Regions from separate parts of the Paenarthrobacter sp. 10L420 genome, predicted to be linked through region 1. Evidence: riboswitches for the same ligand, from Rfam matches in the RefSeq annotation. Region 1 holds a riboswitch; the other holds the start of a gene.
The links. A riboswitch is a leader RNA that binds a small molecule or an ion and turns the genes downstream of it on or off. The one in region 1 is predicted to bind cyclic di-AMP.

Region 1 (7,581 bases):
CACGCACTCGCTGGACGGACCGTCGTCGAGCGTGAAGACCTGCTGGATGAAATTTGGGTCAGTACGCCGGCTGGCGCCATCTGCAACGAAGCCCTTCTGCAGATCTTCGCAGGGCTTGGGCGCGTCCCCGACATCCGTGTCTACGATCCCGACTTCTCCACCCATATTGCCATGGTGGAGCAGGCCGTGGCCGTGGCGCTTGTGCCTCGGCTGGGCAGGCCGCCCCTGCCACCTGGCGTGGTTGCGGTGCCGGTCGTTAATCCCATTCAGCAGCGGGCAGTGGGAATCGTGTATCGAAAGACCATGACCGCCAGCCCCAATATCCGGCACGCCGTCAGGCTTCTCCGCGAAATAGCGGCCGAGCACGAACTGCCAGTACGGGGTTAAACCATCCGTACGGGCCAAACGACGGCGCTGTTACTTGCGGGGCACCTTAAAGTGCGTCAGACGGGCGTCCTGCCCATCCAGTTCCGCCCATGACTTCTCAGTCTCAAGCACCGTCAAAGCACTGGTTGGGTACCGCGTGGCAGCGTCCATGTAAGCATCATGGTCTGAGTCGCGCGATGCGAGGTGCATGGCCAGATCCTGGACGCCGGGCATGTGCGAGATCACCATCAAAGTGGTGACGGTGTCCGGGACGTGGTTGATCACGGTCAACATTCGATTCGCTGAAGCGGCGTACAAACCGTCCTCGAGCTTGGGCGTCGGGGCTTTGTCCCCCAGCTCATCGCACACCCACGTGCAGGTTTGGCGGGTCCTCACCGCAGACGAGCACAGAATGAAGTCCGGAACCACGCCATGCTTGAGCAGCCACCTACCAGCCAGCGGAGCCTCACGGTGTCCGCGTTCCTCCAGCGGACGCTCATGGTCCGGCACCCCCATGGGCCAATCGGCTTTGGCATGCCGCATAATCACCAGGCGCCTGATGTGATGGTCACTCATAAACCAACCCTATAGCCGCAAACCCCCATCCGCCGCGGAGGCCAATACTCACGGGAGCACGAGAGGGAAGCCCGGGCATGGTGCGGGCGCTGTAGCGCAGCGGGCCACTTTGGTGAGGGCGCGGTAGCGTAGCGGGGCATCTTGCAGCGGGCGCTGTAGCGTAGCGGGGCATCCCGAAAGCGCCGTTGTTGCGTGAGGCACGAGCGCAGGCGCAGGCGCAAAGGGATCGTCCCGCGAAAGCGAAAGGGCCCGCGACCTGACAGGATCGTCCCGCGAAAGCGAAAGCGCCCGCCCTTACAGGACAGGCGCTTTCGGCTGCAGCAGCTACTTAGATCGAGTATTCCGGAGCGGCCCAAACGATAACTTCGGGGTGCTCGTAGAAGCGGTAGCCCTGGCCGCGTACGGTGCGCACCGTGTTGGCCAGGCGACCCAGCTTGGAACGGAGGCGGCGGATGTGGACGTCGATGGTGCGCTCGTTCGGTACTTCTTCGGCGTTGCGCCACAGGCCCTCAAGCAGTTCGTCGCGGCCCACCGTGCGGGTGCCGTTTTCCACGAGGTAGTTGAGGAGCTCGAATTCCTTGAACGTCAGGTTCAGGGACTCGCCGTCGAGGTGGACTTCGCGGCGGGCGAGGTCGATCAGCACGCCGGAGGGGCGGGCTTCCTGCTGCGGTGCCGGGCGGGCAGCCTCGGTGCGCTGGCGGGCGGCGACTGTGGGGTCACCGAAAGTGGAACGTACGACGTCGAGTGCGGACCCGGGCGCCCCGGCCGGTGCGACGGCGACTGCAGCGTAGCTCTCAGCGCCGGTGACCAGGGACTGTGCGTAGGCCCGGATTTCCTGGGCGAGCTTAGCGATGGAGGTTCCTGCCGCTGCTGCTGTCTCTTCGTCGATGCCCATGTAGAGCACGAAACCGCGGGCCACGTTGTCGTTGGCGACGGGGCGAAGGCGGTCAGACTGCGCAATGACAGGAGTAGGCGCCGTCATGGGTGCTGGCTCGTTGGTGGGAACTGCCCGCAACTGGCCGTAGGAGTTGGGGTTGTACCCCTGTGGCACGTAGCCGGGAGCCTGCTGGCCGTTGCCCTGGGGGGCGGGGGCGTAGCCGGGACGGTTGCCGAAGCCGGGGCGGAGCCCTGCGTTTGAAGCGGCCTTGTTGGCGTTTCGGACGGAGATGTGGACGTAACCGGATGCAACTGACATGGAGTGATTACCTCAAAAGTGAATAGCCGTCATCGCGGCTTCGAATGCTGGTTGTCCCCGCAATGAGTTTGGGGAAGGGCGCCCAACGCTGGGCTAGGGGGCGAATGCCTGAAACTTCTTTGGGGTGGAAAGTTAGGCTTGCATTCGACAACAGCGGGTCACGTCGCCAGCGGGTGAGCTGGACCAGATTGCTGCGGCTGCAGGTGCTGTTGAGTTCTTGTTCACATTGGAAGTGTGCAACGTAACAATGGCAACACGCAAGTAACAAAGCGCCTAACCGTCCACATTTTGAGACAAGAGGGTCTATTGTGCTGCAGATCACAATTCTTTCACTACGGAAAATGAACGTCATTTCATTCGGTTCCGATAAGAAATATTCGGCTTATGGTGAATTTTCTTCGGCCAATGGTGCATGATGCCCTTCCTGATTCCCGGCAGGCGCAAGACGACGGAATCTCAAGATCTGAAACACTTGCTGTCCAATCGCAAGCCACTCTCGTCTCGAATTTTTCCCTCAAAATCTGCTACAAGCCGTAGAAAGGGCGCGCATGGGACGGCCATGCCCCGCAACGCCTTCCACCGAACTCCCACGTCGCTAGTGTTGACCTCACAGCGTCCTCACAGGCTCGGCAAAGCTTCGCCAAACCAGAAGAATGGAGAGTTGTCCCATGGCATCCCCGCACTCCATGACGAACAACCTTCCCCAGCTTTCCCACCCGGACGGCTCTCCTATCCGCGCCTTGGTGGTGGACGACGAACCCAGCCTCTCCGAGCTCATGAGCATGGGCCTTCGCATGGCAGGCTGGTCCGTCGCGGTAGCAGCCGACGGACCAGAAGCCGTGAAGCTTGCCAAGGACTTCCGCCCTGACGTGCTGGTGCTGGACGTGATGCTTCCAGGATTCGACGGCGTCGAGGTCCTCAACCGGATCCGTACCTTCGCGCCGGAAGTGCCCGCGCTCTTTCTCACGGCCAAGGACGCTGTCCAGGACCGCATCGTAGGTCTTGCCGCCGGCGGGGACGACTACGTCACCAAGCCCTTCAGCATGGAGGAAGTCCTCCTTCGCCTGCACAGGCTCGTCCAACGTTCGGGCGTTGCCGCCATGGACACGGCGGAACTGGTGGTGGGTGATCTCACGCTGAACGTGGATACACGGGAAGTCTCGCGCGCCGGCGAAGACATCCAGCTCACGGCAACGCAGTTCGAGCTGCTTCGTTACCTTATGGAGAACCCCAAGCGCGTGGTCAGCAAGGCGCAGATCCTGGACCGCGTCTGGGACTATGACTTCGGCGGGCAGGCCAACATCGTGGAGCTCTACATTTCCTACCTGCGCAAGAAAATCGAAGCCAACCACCCGCCAATGATCCACACCATCCGTGGCGCCGGCTACGTCATCAAGCCTGCGGACTGAATCTTGTCCACCCTTTCAGGAGTAACCCGCAAGACCCAGCGGAACTGGCTCAATCCCACCACCTGGCATCTGCGCACGCGATTGGTCCTGGTGGCCATGGCCTTGCTGGTAGCGATTTGCGGGGCAGTCGGAGTGGTGAGTTACGCCTCCATGGACATGTACTTCAACAAGCAACTCGATAAGCAGCTGGAGCAGGCGTCAAGCCGCGCGAATGACTTCGGCAGGCCGCCGTCGAACTTTCCCTCAAGCGGGCGGCCAGATCCTCTGGAGGCCCGCGGCCAAGGTGCCGGTACCCTCAACGCGAGGATTGACGGTTCCACCGTCATTAACTCCGGCCTGCTAAATTCGAATGGCCGCCGCGTCGCACTTTCGGCAGAAGACAAGCAGGTCCTGCTCTCACTCCCCCGTGACAACCGGCCTGTGGACCGTTCATTGTCCAACGGCGACTACCGGCTGGTGGCAGTAAATACCACCTACGGCGACGTGATTGTGACGGGCCTGCCGTTGGCTGATAAGCAAAATGCCGAGGCCTCGCTGGTATGGACCATGGTGTTTGTTTCCCTTGGCGGACTGGTGCTGATCGGCCTTGCCGGTACCGTCATCATTCGCCGGACCATGCGGCCGCTGGAGCAACTATCGGAGGTTGCAACCAAAGTATCGCGCCTTCCCCTCGACGCCGGTGAAGTGGCACTCGCTGTGCGCGTACCGCCGTCGGCCTCCCATCCTGGAACAGAAGTAGGCAGCGTTGGCCACGCTTTGAACCAAATGCTCAACAACGTTTCCAGGGCCCTGGAAGCCCGTCAGGAGAGCGAAACCAAGGTCCGGCAGTTCGTTGCGGATGCCTCCCACGAACTGCGGACGCCGCTGACCGCCATTCGTGGATATACCGAATTACTCCGCATGACGGAGAACTTCACGGACGACGGCCGGAAGTCCCTGGCACGCGTCCAGAGCCAGTCCGAACGCATGACCACCCTGGTGGAGGACCTGTTGCTGTTGGCGCGGTTGGACGAAGGCCAGCCATTGAAGGTCACGGATGTGGACCTTACCCAGTTGGTGATCGAGACCGTCAGCGACGAAAAGGTGATGGCACCGGATCACATCTGGAAGCTCCAACTCCCCGACGAGCCCATCACGGTACGCGGGGACGCAACCCAGCTGCATCAGGTGCTGGCCAATCTCCTGTCCAACGCCCGCAAACACACCGATCCAGGTACCACAGTGATCACTGGCGTCGTGCTCTCCGCGGACGGTACCGCGGTGGTCACGGTCACTGACAACGGGGCTGGCATTCCGCCTGAATTCCAGGGCCATGTTTTCTCGCGTTTTGCCCGCGCTGACGCCGCGAGATCAGGCTCTGAAGGAACCTCCGGATTGGGCTTGTCAATCGTCGAATCAATCGTCCAAGCGCACGGCGGAAGCGTGGCAGTAACGTCCAAGCCGGGGTGCACCGAGTTCATTCTGAGACTCCCGTCAGTTTCGAACGAACACGTATAACGAATCAGGCAACATGACGCGCCGTGACCGTGATCTCTGTTACCCAAATGTGACTTAAGCCGAAACCTCCTGTACCTTCGAAAGGGTGGGTCGCCCATAGTTGGCCCACACCCGGGATGCGCCGAGCTCTGCCACTTCCCGGAGTTCCGTTCTCATTCGAGGCAGAGACGGGGGACCCAGAGTCTCCGGGCACAGTACTTTCCTTGCCCTTGGGGTGAAGCCGCAGCTACGCGCGCGGCCGGATGACCTCATCCGAACCCGACAGCTAACTCCGCAGGCGCTGAGAGGTAATCACACATGTCTGAATTCAACGATCAGACGCGCCCTTCCGCGCGTCACCGTGACGAACACAACGCTCCCCTGACCAAATCGCAGTCTGTTCTGAAGACCGCTGCCCGCCGCGGCAAGACCGGTCAGCGCATGTCCGTTGTTGCAGGAGTCGTTGCCGCAGCATTGGGCGTCGCATCGCTTGGCCAGGCCGCAAACGCCGCATTCAACCTCCCGGAAACGAGCCAGGCATCCGAGACGCAAGCCACGGCCCAGGTCAGCAACAAATCAGCGGAAATCTCTGCGTCCCTGGATGCTGCTGCCAAGAAGGGCGCCGGCGATAGGGCCGCTGCAGATCAGGCAGCAGCAGCTGCACAGGCCGCTGCCGAGAAGGCTGCCGCTGAGAAGGCTGCGGCCGAAAAAGCCGCCGCCGACCAGGCAGCAGCCGCACAAGCCGCCGCCGAAAAGGCTGCCGCTGATGCAGCCGCCAAGCAGGCTGCCGATGCCGCCGCTGCTGCAGCCGCAGCCGCAGCAGCTGTTCCCAAGGCCGTGGACGATCCCGCTGCTGCCAAAGCTTACGCCGCCAGCATCCTCGCCAGCTACGGCTGGGGTCCGGGTGAAATGACTGCCCTGAACACACTGTGGGAGAAGGAATCCAACTGGCGGACCACCGCGACCAACGCGTCCAGTGGCGCCTACGGAATCGTGCAGTCTCTGCCAGCTTCCAAGATGGCAACTGCCGGCGCCGACTGGGAGACCAACTACCAAACCCAGATCAAGTGGGGCCTGAACTACATCAAGGAACGCTACGGCTCCCCCTCGGCCGCCCTCGCCTTCCACTTGGCCAACAACTGGTACTAAGCCAACTCAATAAGCAGGTTTGAGCCCACCCCAGCGGGCTCAAACGTGCAGGGCCTGATTACCGCCCCGTTTTCCGCCGTTCGCAGCAGTGATTACTGCAGCTGACAGCGGGAACGGGGCGGTTTTCGCGTTTCAGGTGGCGACGGCTTGCACCTCACGTAACGTCAGGACTTAGCGTTGTGCCCATGACGGGAACAACAGGAACCGGACCGTGGAGCATCGGTGAACTGGCCACAGCATGTGGCGTCAGCGTGCGGACGCTCCACCACTACGACGAGATCGGGCTGCTGTCCGCAAGCCAAAGGACATCATCTGGTCATCGCCGGTATTCGGAGAGCGACCTGCGCCGCCTATACCGGATCAGATCGCTTCAGATGCTGGGGCTTCCGCTCGCTGCCATCGGCAAGGCGCTGCAAACGCCCGAGGATGATCTGGAGTCCCTTCGAGACCTCCTCCAACAGCAGCTGGTCCATGTGCAGGAGCATGCCCAGCAACTCCAAGCGCTCCAAAACCGTTTGGGCGAGCTGTTGTCACGCATGGACGGACACGCCATGCCCACCCCTGAACAATTCATGTCAACGTTGGAGATGATTACCGTGCTCGAAAACAACTTCACTGCCGAACAACGCCTGCAGCTCGCGGACAAGCGGGAAGAACTCGGCGCAGAAAAAGTCGAAGCCGCCAAGCAGCAGTGGGCTGCCCTTGTGGAAGAAGGACTGGCACACGTCGAAGCCAACACGCCCGTTACGGACCCCTCCGTCCAGGAATGGGTGCGCTCATGGGACGGCATAGGTTCCATGTTCCACTCCAGTGAGGACACCAAGGCCGCAGCGCGTGCGGCTTGGCAGGAAAACACCCAAGCCATTAGCGCCGGCCTGCCTTGGAGCGCTGAGCAGTTGGCCGGGCTGATGGCATATTTGGAAAAGGCGCGCTCGGCCCGGTAACTGGACTGTGCCTATACTTCCGGTTCGGCCTATGCTTCCGGTTCGGCCTCTGCCGCACCTCGAACGGCTGCGATGGAGGCAGCGACGTCACCTGCGTCCGTGGACCAATTGCTTACCGAAATCCGGAGGATGTCACGTCCTCGCCATGAGGAACCCGACATCCATACAATCCCTTCCGCCATGAGCCGCTGGGTGATGCGGTGTGTGCGGTCGTCACTGCCGAAGGCGACCGACACTTGCGTGAAAACGACGTCATTCAGAATTTCCACACCCGGGATCTCCGCGAGGCCCTCCGCCAGCGCGCGGGCGTTTGCTGCAAGCCTGTCCACCATGGCTATGACTCCGGACCGGCCCAACTGTCGCAGCGCTGCCCACACCGGGATGCCGCGGGCCCTACGGGACAGTTCCGGAACTTTGTCGAACGGATCGCCCAGTCCGGTCTCCGTTGCAATGAGGTAACTCGTGT
Region 2 (7,581 bases), on a different contig from region 1:
TGACATCGCAGAACGTCAGGGGCCGTCGCCGCGCGTCCGGCCCCGCTGCTGAGCTGCGGCCAGCCCGCGCCGCAATGGAGATCCGGCCACGCGACACCCCGCGTCAGGTGCGCCGCCGCAAGAGCCCATTGCGCCAGGTAGCCGACTTCGCCGCAGCCAGTGGTGTCGGGCAGAAGGCCGGAGTCGCGCTTGCCGCTACCGGACTTGCCCTGACTGTAGGCCTGCCTGCCACAAGCCCGGTCATGGCCACATCCGAATCCGGCCAGGCCGAGGCGGCCCTCTCCGTGCCGGGTGGCAGCCAACCCGAAGTTTCTGCGGCAGCCTCTGCCAAAATCGATTTCAGTCGCGCAGCAGTCGCTACCGCCGCTGATCCTGACGGCAAGCTCAAGCAGTTGCTGAGCGCCCAGTCAGCGGGGAGCATTCAGCGCGCATCCTCACTTGGCACGCTGGGAAGCCCTCTGGACAAGCTGGTCACGGCATCGCCGTTTGGCTACCGCGTCAGCCCCCTTACGGGCGGCACCGGTGACTTCCACCGCGGCCAGGACTTCGTAGCCCAGTGCGGTACTGCCGTTCACGCCGCAGCCGCAGGCAAGGTCACGTTCGCAGGCTGGCATGAGTACGGCGGAGGCAACCGCGTCGTGATTGACCACGGCAACGGCCTCGAGACCACGTACAACCACCTGTCGTCCTTCAACGTCAAGGTGGGCCAGACTGTCAGCCGTGGCGATACTGTCGCGCTGAGCGGCACTACAGGCGCATCTACGGGTTGCCACCTCCACTTCGAGGTCCAGGTAAACGGTGAAGTCGTAGATCCCATGGGCTGGCTCTGAGCCAGTTGATGGTTGTCTATCGCATTCATGACACGCCCGTGACCTGAATGTGACATTCACGAATATCTGTTGTACCGTCTAAAGCGCATCGGCTTTTTAGGGGGCCGATGCACTTGAGTGGATTGCCTAGCTCTGCCACCACTCGAGGTCCGTTCGCAAAAATCGTCTGGCAGGGGCGGGGGAACCAATTTTGGCCTTCGAATCAGAAGGCCTTGGGGTTAAGTCGCAAAAGCTTCCTTGAAGCCGCGCGGCCGGATGACTCCCATCCGAATCCGACAGCTCACCTCGCAGGCATTGGGAGAGGCTACCTTCGTGTCATCACGCACTACCCCTGCGCGCCATCGCGCCGAATTGGTTCGTACGAACCCGTTGAACACCCTTTCCAAGGCTGTCTCAACCAATGCAGGCACCGTAGGCCGCCAAGCCGCCGTTCTGGCCGCAGCCTCGGGACTTGTTCTCAGCGTTGGACTCCCGGCCCAGGCCGCTGACACCGACGTTTCCAAGTCGGAATCCTCCAGCACCCAGCAGTTGGTCGCCACCGCGGTTGTTACCGCTGAGCCCACGGCAACCGTTTCCTTCGAAAGCCCCGTTGTGGCTACCAAGGAAGCCCCCAAGGTTCAGCGCGCCTCCCAGCGCACGCAGGCAGCCGAAGGCCAGACGGGCGACGCCCTCGCTGCCCTGTCCTCCACGGCCAAGGATGCCGCATCCAGCGCGGCAGCTTCCGGACTCGCAGCAATTGCCTACACCGGCATTGGCCACCCCTATGTCTGGGGCGGCACTTCCCCCAACGGCTGGGACTGCTCTGGATTTGCCCAGTGGGTCTACGCCCAGGCCGGCATCAGCATCCCCCGGGTCAATGCCTGGACGGCCATGAAGCCCACCAGCACGCCGGCCCCCGGCGATCTCGTCATGCAGAACGGCGGAGCCCACGTGGGCATCTACGTCGGCAACGGCATGATGATCAGCGCGCTCAACCCCAGCCAGGGGACGCTCCTGACCCCGGTCGCAGCCACCGGCACATCCTCGTTCTTCACCCTCCGCTAGGAAAATCCCATTCGGGGTAAGCCAGCATGCCCCCCAAGTGCTGGCCGCCCATAACCTGCGTGCGTCCCCACCGTGCGCGGATACGAAAAGAGAGTAATCATGACCAGTGCAAACAAGGTTGCACGGCATAGAGCTGAGGCCCCCAAGACCAGCTCACTTGCCGTCATTGCCAAGGCTGTCAGCGACAACGCCGGTGGCGTTGGCCGTCAGGCAGCAGTGATCGCAGCTGCATCAGGCCTTGTCCTGACCAGCGGCGTGGCTGCAAATGCTGCGGATACCAATGTCCAGCGCGAATCCACGTCTGCGTCCACCCTTGATGTGCAGTCGGTTGCCCAGGCCACCATTGCTGCCGATTCCAGCGTTGCCATCTCCTACGAGCGCCCCGTAGTCAAGACTGTCGAAGCCCCGGCTCCCGTCGTCGAGAAGGCACCTGCCAAGGAAGCTCCGGCTGCCGGCGGCACCGCTACTTTGGCGGTCAACACTGATACCTCCGCGGCAAAGGCGCCTGCTGCATCCAGTGGCCTCGGTGCAGCTATCGCTGCAGCGGCCTACGCACAGCTCGGTGTCACGCAGGACTGCACCATGCTGGTGACCAACTCGCTGGCCGCCGTCGGTATTCACTTCCACGATTGGCCGGCCGGCTACCTCTCCCTCGGCCGCACGGTCAGTGCAGCTGAAGCGCAGCCCGGCGACCTCGCTTACTACGCCAACGGTGGCTACGGCGGAATGGCACACATCGCTGTTTACGTCGGCAACGGCATGGCAGTCCACGGTGGATGGAACGGATCCACCACGGCACTGTTCAGCGTGAACGTTGGCTCCGGCCCCGTTTTCATCCGCGTCAACGGCTGATCAAATACTCCACGGAACACCCCGCAGGCGCACGCCGGCGGGGTGTTCTGCTTTAACCAGCAAGGTGTCCCGCACATGAACTTTCGCCAACACCACAGGCGAAACGGCAGAAAAATTCGTTGATACGGCATATAAGTGCTTACCCTTGTGTTGTCGATCCACAGCCCGTACAAGCAGAGGGCAGCCGGCCCTCGTGCCCCTGACGGGTGCGGCCGTGAAGAGGTACGTGCATGCGCACACTCGTTCTGAATGCTGGATATGAACCGCTGGCGGTAGTAACCTTCCGCCGGGCGCTGGTCCTTGTGCTGACTGGAAAAGCTAGCGTGGTGGCCGAAGGCGACGAGCCTGTCGTCGGGCCACAGGAGATTCTCGGAAGACCATCCGTGATTCTTCTCAATCGCTACATCCGGCCCCGGTACAACAAGATCACTGCCGTGAGCCGCCGCGGGGTACTCCGCCGCGACGGCCATCGCTGCGCCTATTGCGGGAAAACAGCGCACACCATAGACCACGTCCACCCCAAATCCAGGGGCGGCGCGGATTCCTGGGAAAACCTGGTTGCGGCGTGCTTGAAATGCAACAACGCCAAGAGTGACCACACGCTCGCCGAGATGGGTTGGAAACTTCGTTTCAAACCTGGCGTGCCCACAGGAACCATGTGGCAGATCAAAGAACTCGAGAAACCTGCGCCGGACTGGGATCCGTTCCTGTTGCCGGAATCCGCCGCCTGATCGATTTCTGTTGCCCTCCCGCCGTCCGGGTACTCTGGGCGGATGGAGTTCAACGCTGTGATTCTGGCGGGTGGCAGGGCCACCCGCCTCGGTGGCGTGCCCAAGCCCGGATTAACGTTCGACGGCGCCAGCCTCCTTTCGCATGCCCTGCAGGCGGCGCGGGGTGCTTCCGCAGTGGTGGTGGTTGGTCCAGACACTTCTGGTGGCGGTGGCGTCCTGCCTGATGGAGTTCTTAGCGCGCGGGAGGAGCCGGCCTTTGCCGGCCCTGCCGCCGCGATTGCCGCTGGTTTGGCGGCTTTTCATCAGGCAAGGGAGCAAGCGCCCTGGACGCTCGTCCTGGCATGCGACATGCCGCACGCCGCCAGGGGCATTGAGCCCCTATGGGAAGGACTGCGTGCGCATCCTGAAGTAGAAGGCGCAATGGCCGTTTCAGCCGATGGCCGGCAACAGCCCCTCCTGGGCATCTACAGCACCCGGGCTTTGGAAAGGGAAGTTGCGGCAGCTTCGGGGTTAACGAACTCTTCAGTGTTCCGGCTGCTTGCTAGGCTGAACCTGCTGGCCATTACCGTCCCCGATGGGTCTACCGATGATGTGGACACGTGGGAGGACGCTGAGGCCTTGGGCATACACGACGAGCAGGAGGCGGACATGAAGAGCCAGGAAGAGACGCTCGAGGACTGGTGCCGCACACTGTTGCAGGCCTTTGAGCTTGAGGGCGTTGAAGTGGACATCAATGAAGTCCTTGCCGTGGCAGGAGCTGCAGCCCACTCCGTGGTGCGGCCTGCTGCGCCACTGACAACGTTCATCGCAGGTTACGCTGCGGGCATGGCCAGGGGGATCGGGCAAGCCGCGGACGACACCGCCATGAGCGCTGCCCTGGATCTGGCCCGCCAGGTTGCCAAGCAATACCTGGAGCCCGGGACTGAGGCGGAATGACCGAGGCCCCCGGACAGGGCCACCACCACGCGGCACACACATGGCATGAGGCCCGGCAGCGTGCCTTTGACGTCGCCGCTCCCATCCCGCCAAGCCCAGTGCCGTTGAAGGCTGCCTTGGGAAGGACATTGGCCTCGGATGCAGTGGCCATTCAGGACATGCCGCACTATGCGTCCTCCGCCATGGACGGCTGGGCTGTCAACGGAACGGGTCCATGGATTCTTGTTGAGCCCGGACACAGACTTGCTCCCCACCAGGCCAGTCCCATCGTCACCGGAGGACTCATTCCACCAGGCGCCAAGGCCGTTCTGCGCACCGAAAGCGGCGTTATTACCACGGACGACGACGGCCTTCCGATCCTTGCGCTCGGCGGCTTGGCGAAGCCGGGGGAGCCACGCAATGGCCAGCACATCCGCAAAGCTGCCGAGGAAGCCGCAGAAGGGGACGTGCTGCTCAAGGCCGGTACCGTCCTGAATCCTGCGCACATTGCCTTGGCTGCCCTGGCCGGCCTGGATGAGCTGGAAGTCCTGGGGAAACCCTTGGTGCGATTCCTCCTGACGGGATCGGAAGTGGTGACGCAAGGGGTTCCCCTACCGGGGAAGGTCCGGGATACCTTCGGACCTCAGCTAGGCGCTGTCGTCGAACTCCTTGGTGGCATCGCAGGAGAGCAACTCAAGGTTGGCGACAACTACGACGACTGGCTTGCGGCTTTGCAGGACACCGAGCCTGAACCCGCGGAACCATATGCAGCACCGGAGCCGCCGGCCGACGTCGTTATTACTACGGGCGGTACCGGACGCTCAGGGACGGACCATTTCAGGAGGGCCGTGGCTGAACTGGGCGGCCGGCTGCTGATCGATGGCATTGCCATGCGCCCTGGCCACCCGGCCGTGTTGGCGGAGCTTCCGGACGGACGCTTCGTGCTGGGCCTGCCCGGGAATCCGCTGGCGGCCATGATGGCATTGTTCACCGTGGGGGGGCCGCTGCTCGCAGCGCTTGGCCACGGGAAGCTGGAGGACGTTGGCGAGGTTCCCAGCGGTGCAATGATCGACGCCGATCCTGGACGGACGCGCCTGATGCCTTTCAAGCTGGTCTACGGATTGGCATCGCCCGCGCAGCATGCCGGCCCGGGGATGATGCGTGGGCTGGCGGGAGCAGATGGCGTCTTGGTGGTGCCGCCGCATGGTGTCCAGATGGGCGAACTGGTCCCGGCCTTTCCCTTGCCGTGGGGTAAACCTTTGCCCGCACCCAAGGCCGCAGAAGGAAAACCCCGCAAGTCGCCGGCCCGCCAACAAAAGAAGGCCCCGTCCGGTCCTGTTGACTGGAGCGCGCTGGAAGCCTAGGGGTCGCCGGGTGGACGCAGGTGGCAACTGGGTGCCCGGGCTTGCAATGATGGACCCATGAACAGGCATGCTCCCGAACAGGACATCAATGAAGATGACCTGCAAATCCACCCGCCCAAGAAGGCTGCGGCAGGCCTCAAGGCTGTCACTGTCGCCCTTGAAAGGGGCTACTCCCAGGCAGGAGTAGCCCGCACGGTCCGCTCCATGCTCAGGGTCAACCAGCATGACGGCTTTGATTGTCCGGGCTGCGCCTGGCCGGAATCCATCACGGGACGTCGCAGTCCCGCGGAATTCTGTGAGAACGGCGCCAAGGCAATCGCTGAGGAAAGCACCACACGGACAGTGGGGGCAGATTTCTGGGCAGCACATTCCATCGCCGATCTTGAAGACAAGACCGAATACTGGTTGGGGAGCCAAGGGCGAATCGCCGAGCCTGTAGTCCTCAAACCGGGGGATACCCACTATTCCCCGATCAGCTGGACTGAAGCCTTTGCCTTGATCGGGGAGCATATCAATGCCACCACACCTGATCGCTGCGTTTTCTACACCTCCGGCCGGACGGCCAACGAGACCGCGTTCATGTACCAGTTGTTCGCCCGCAGCCTGGGCACCAACAACCTGCCGGACTGCTCCAACATGTGCCATGAGTCCTCGGGCAGCGCGCTGAACCCGACCATCGGGATCGGCAAGGGAACGGTCTCGCTGGAAGACATCCACCACGCCGAACTGGTGTTCGTGGTGGGCCAGAACCCCGGAACCAACCATCCGCGCATGTTGTCCGCTTTGCGTGACTGCAAGAACAACGGCGGAAAGATCGTTGCAGTGAACCCGCTTCCGGAAGCGGGACTGCTGAACTTCAAGGACCCCCAGTCGCTCAATGGCGTGATCGGCGGCGGCACTACTATCGCGGACGAATTCCTCAAGATCAAGGTCGGTGGCGACCTCGCTCTGTTCCAGGCCCTGGGCCACCTGCTCCTGGAGGAAGAGAAGCGGAACCCGGGGACGATCGTCGATAAGTCATTTATCGGGAAGCAGACCGAAGGCTTCGAAGCGTACGCCAAGGCGCGGTCCCAGTTGGACTGGGAGGAAACCGAGCGCGCAACAGGGCTGTCCCGCGAGGAGATCGTCACTGTGGCGGGGCTGATGGCCAAATCAAAGGCGACCATTATTTGCTGGGCGCTGGGCTTGACCCAGCAGCCGCACTCCGTGGATACGCTGAAGGAGATCATCAACCTGCTCCTGCTCCAAGGCAACTTCGGCAAGCGGGGAGCCGGAGCCTGCCCGGTGCGTGGCCACTCCAACGTCCAGGGCGATCGCACCATGGGTATTTGGGAGAAGCCGGGCGAAACGTTCCTTGCCGCGCTGGACGAGGAGTTTGGTTTCCGGATGCCTCGCGAGCATGGATATGACTCCGTGGAGACCCAGCACGCACTGGAAAAGGGGGAGGTGGATGTCTTCGTGTCCATGGGTGGAAACTTTGCTGCAGCCGGTTCTGACACTGCAGCTTTGGAGGCCGGGCTCAAGACCGCTGGACTGACTGTCCACATCTCCACCAAACCCAACCGTGCCCACGTGGTTCACGGGAAGACATCCCTGATCCTGCCGACGCTGGGACGCACGGACACGGACGACAAACACCCCAAGGGCAAGCAGTTCCTCTCAGTAGAGGATTCGATGTCCGTTATCCACAAGACGCAGGGCAGGCTGGCTCCGATCTCCGAGCACCTGCTGAGCGAGCCCGTTATCGTCGCCCGGATGGCGCAGGCGACCCTCGGGGATGACCACGGCGTGGACTGGCGTGCCATGGCAGAGGACTATGACGTGATCCGGGACCACATCTCACGT

Region 2: another riboswitch for cyclic di-AMP. It lies ahead of AC1DD5_RS08855 (C40 family peptidase); the one in region 1 lies ahead of AC1DD5_RS16235 (aggregation-promoting factor C-terminal-like domain-containing protein).

The regions. Positions count from the first base shown of each region.
Region 1 covers NZ_JBFTJK010000011.1:79,646-87,226, forward strand. Annotated here, with positions in the region: gene AC1DD5_RS16210 (LysR family transcriptional regulator) at 1-387, shown strand, start outside; gene AC1DD5_RS16215 (SixA phosphatase family protein) at 418-942, opposite strand; gene AC1DD5_RS16220 (winged helix-turn-helix domain-containing protein) at 1,271-2,137, opposite strand; gene AC1DD5_RS16225 (response regulator transcription factor) at 2,806-3,546, shown strand; gene AC1DD5_RS16230 (sensor histidine kinase) at 3,550-5,043, shown strand; cyclic di-AMP (ydaO/yuaA leader) riboswitch at 5,178-5,335, shown strand; gene AC1DD5_RS16235 (aggregation-promoting factor C-terminal-like domain-containing protein) at 5,341-6,171, shown strand; gene AC1DD5_RS16240 (MerR family transcriptional regulator) at 6,357-7,115, shown strand; gene AC1DD5_RS16245 (pyridoxal phosphate-dependent decarboxylase family protein) at 7,145-7,581, opposite strand, start outside.
Region 2 covers NZ_JBFTJK010000004.1:96,969-104,549, forward strand. Annotated here, with positions in the region: gene AC1DD5_RS08850 (M23 family metallopeptidase) at 1-830, shown strand, start outside; cyclic di-AMP (ydaO/yuaA leader) riboswitch at 975-1,138, shown strand; gene AC1DD5_RS08855 (C40 family peptidase) at 1,143-1,874, shown strand; gene AC1DD5_RS08860 (NlpC/P60 family protein) at 1,974-2,726, shown strand; gene AC1DD5_RS08865 (HNH endonuclease) at 2,957-3,457, shown strand; gene AC1DD5_RS08870 (NTP transferase domain-containing protein) at 3,500-4,393, shown strand; gene AC1DD5_RS08875 (molybdopterin molybdotransferase MoeA) at 4,390-5,736, shown strand; gene AC1DD5_RS08880 (FdhF/YdeP family oxidoreductase) at 5,794-7,581, shown strand, end outside.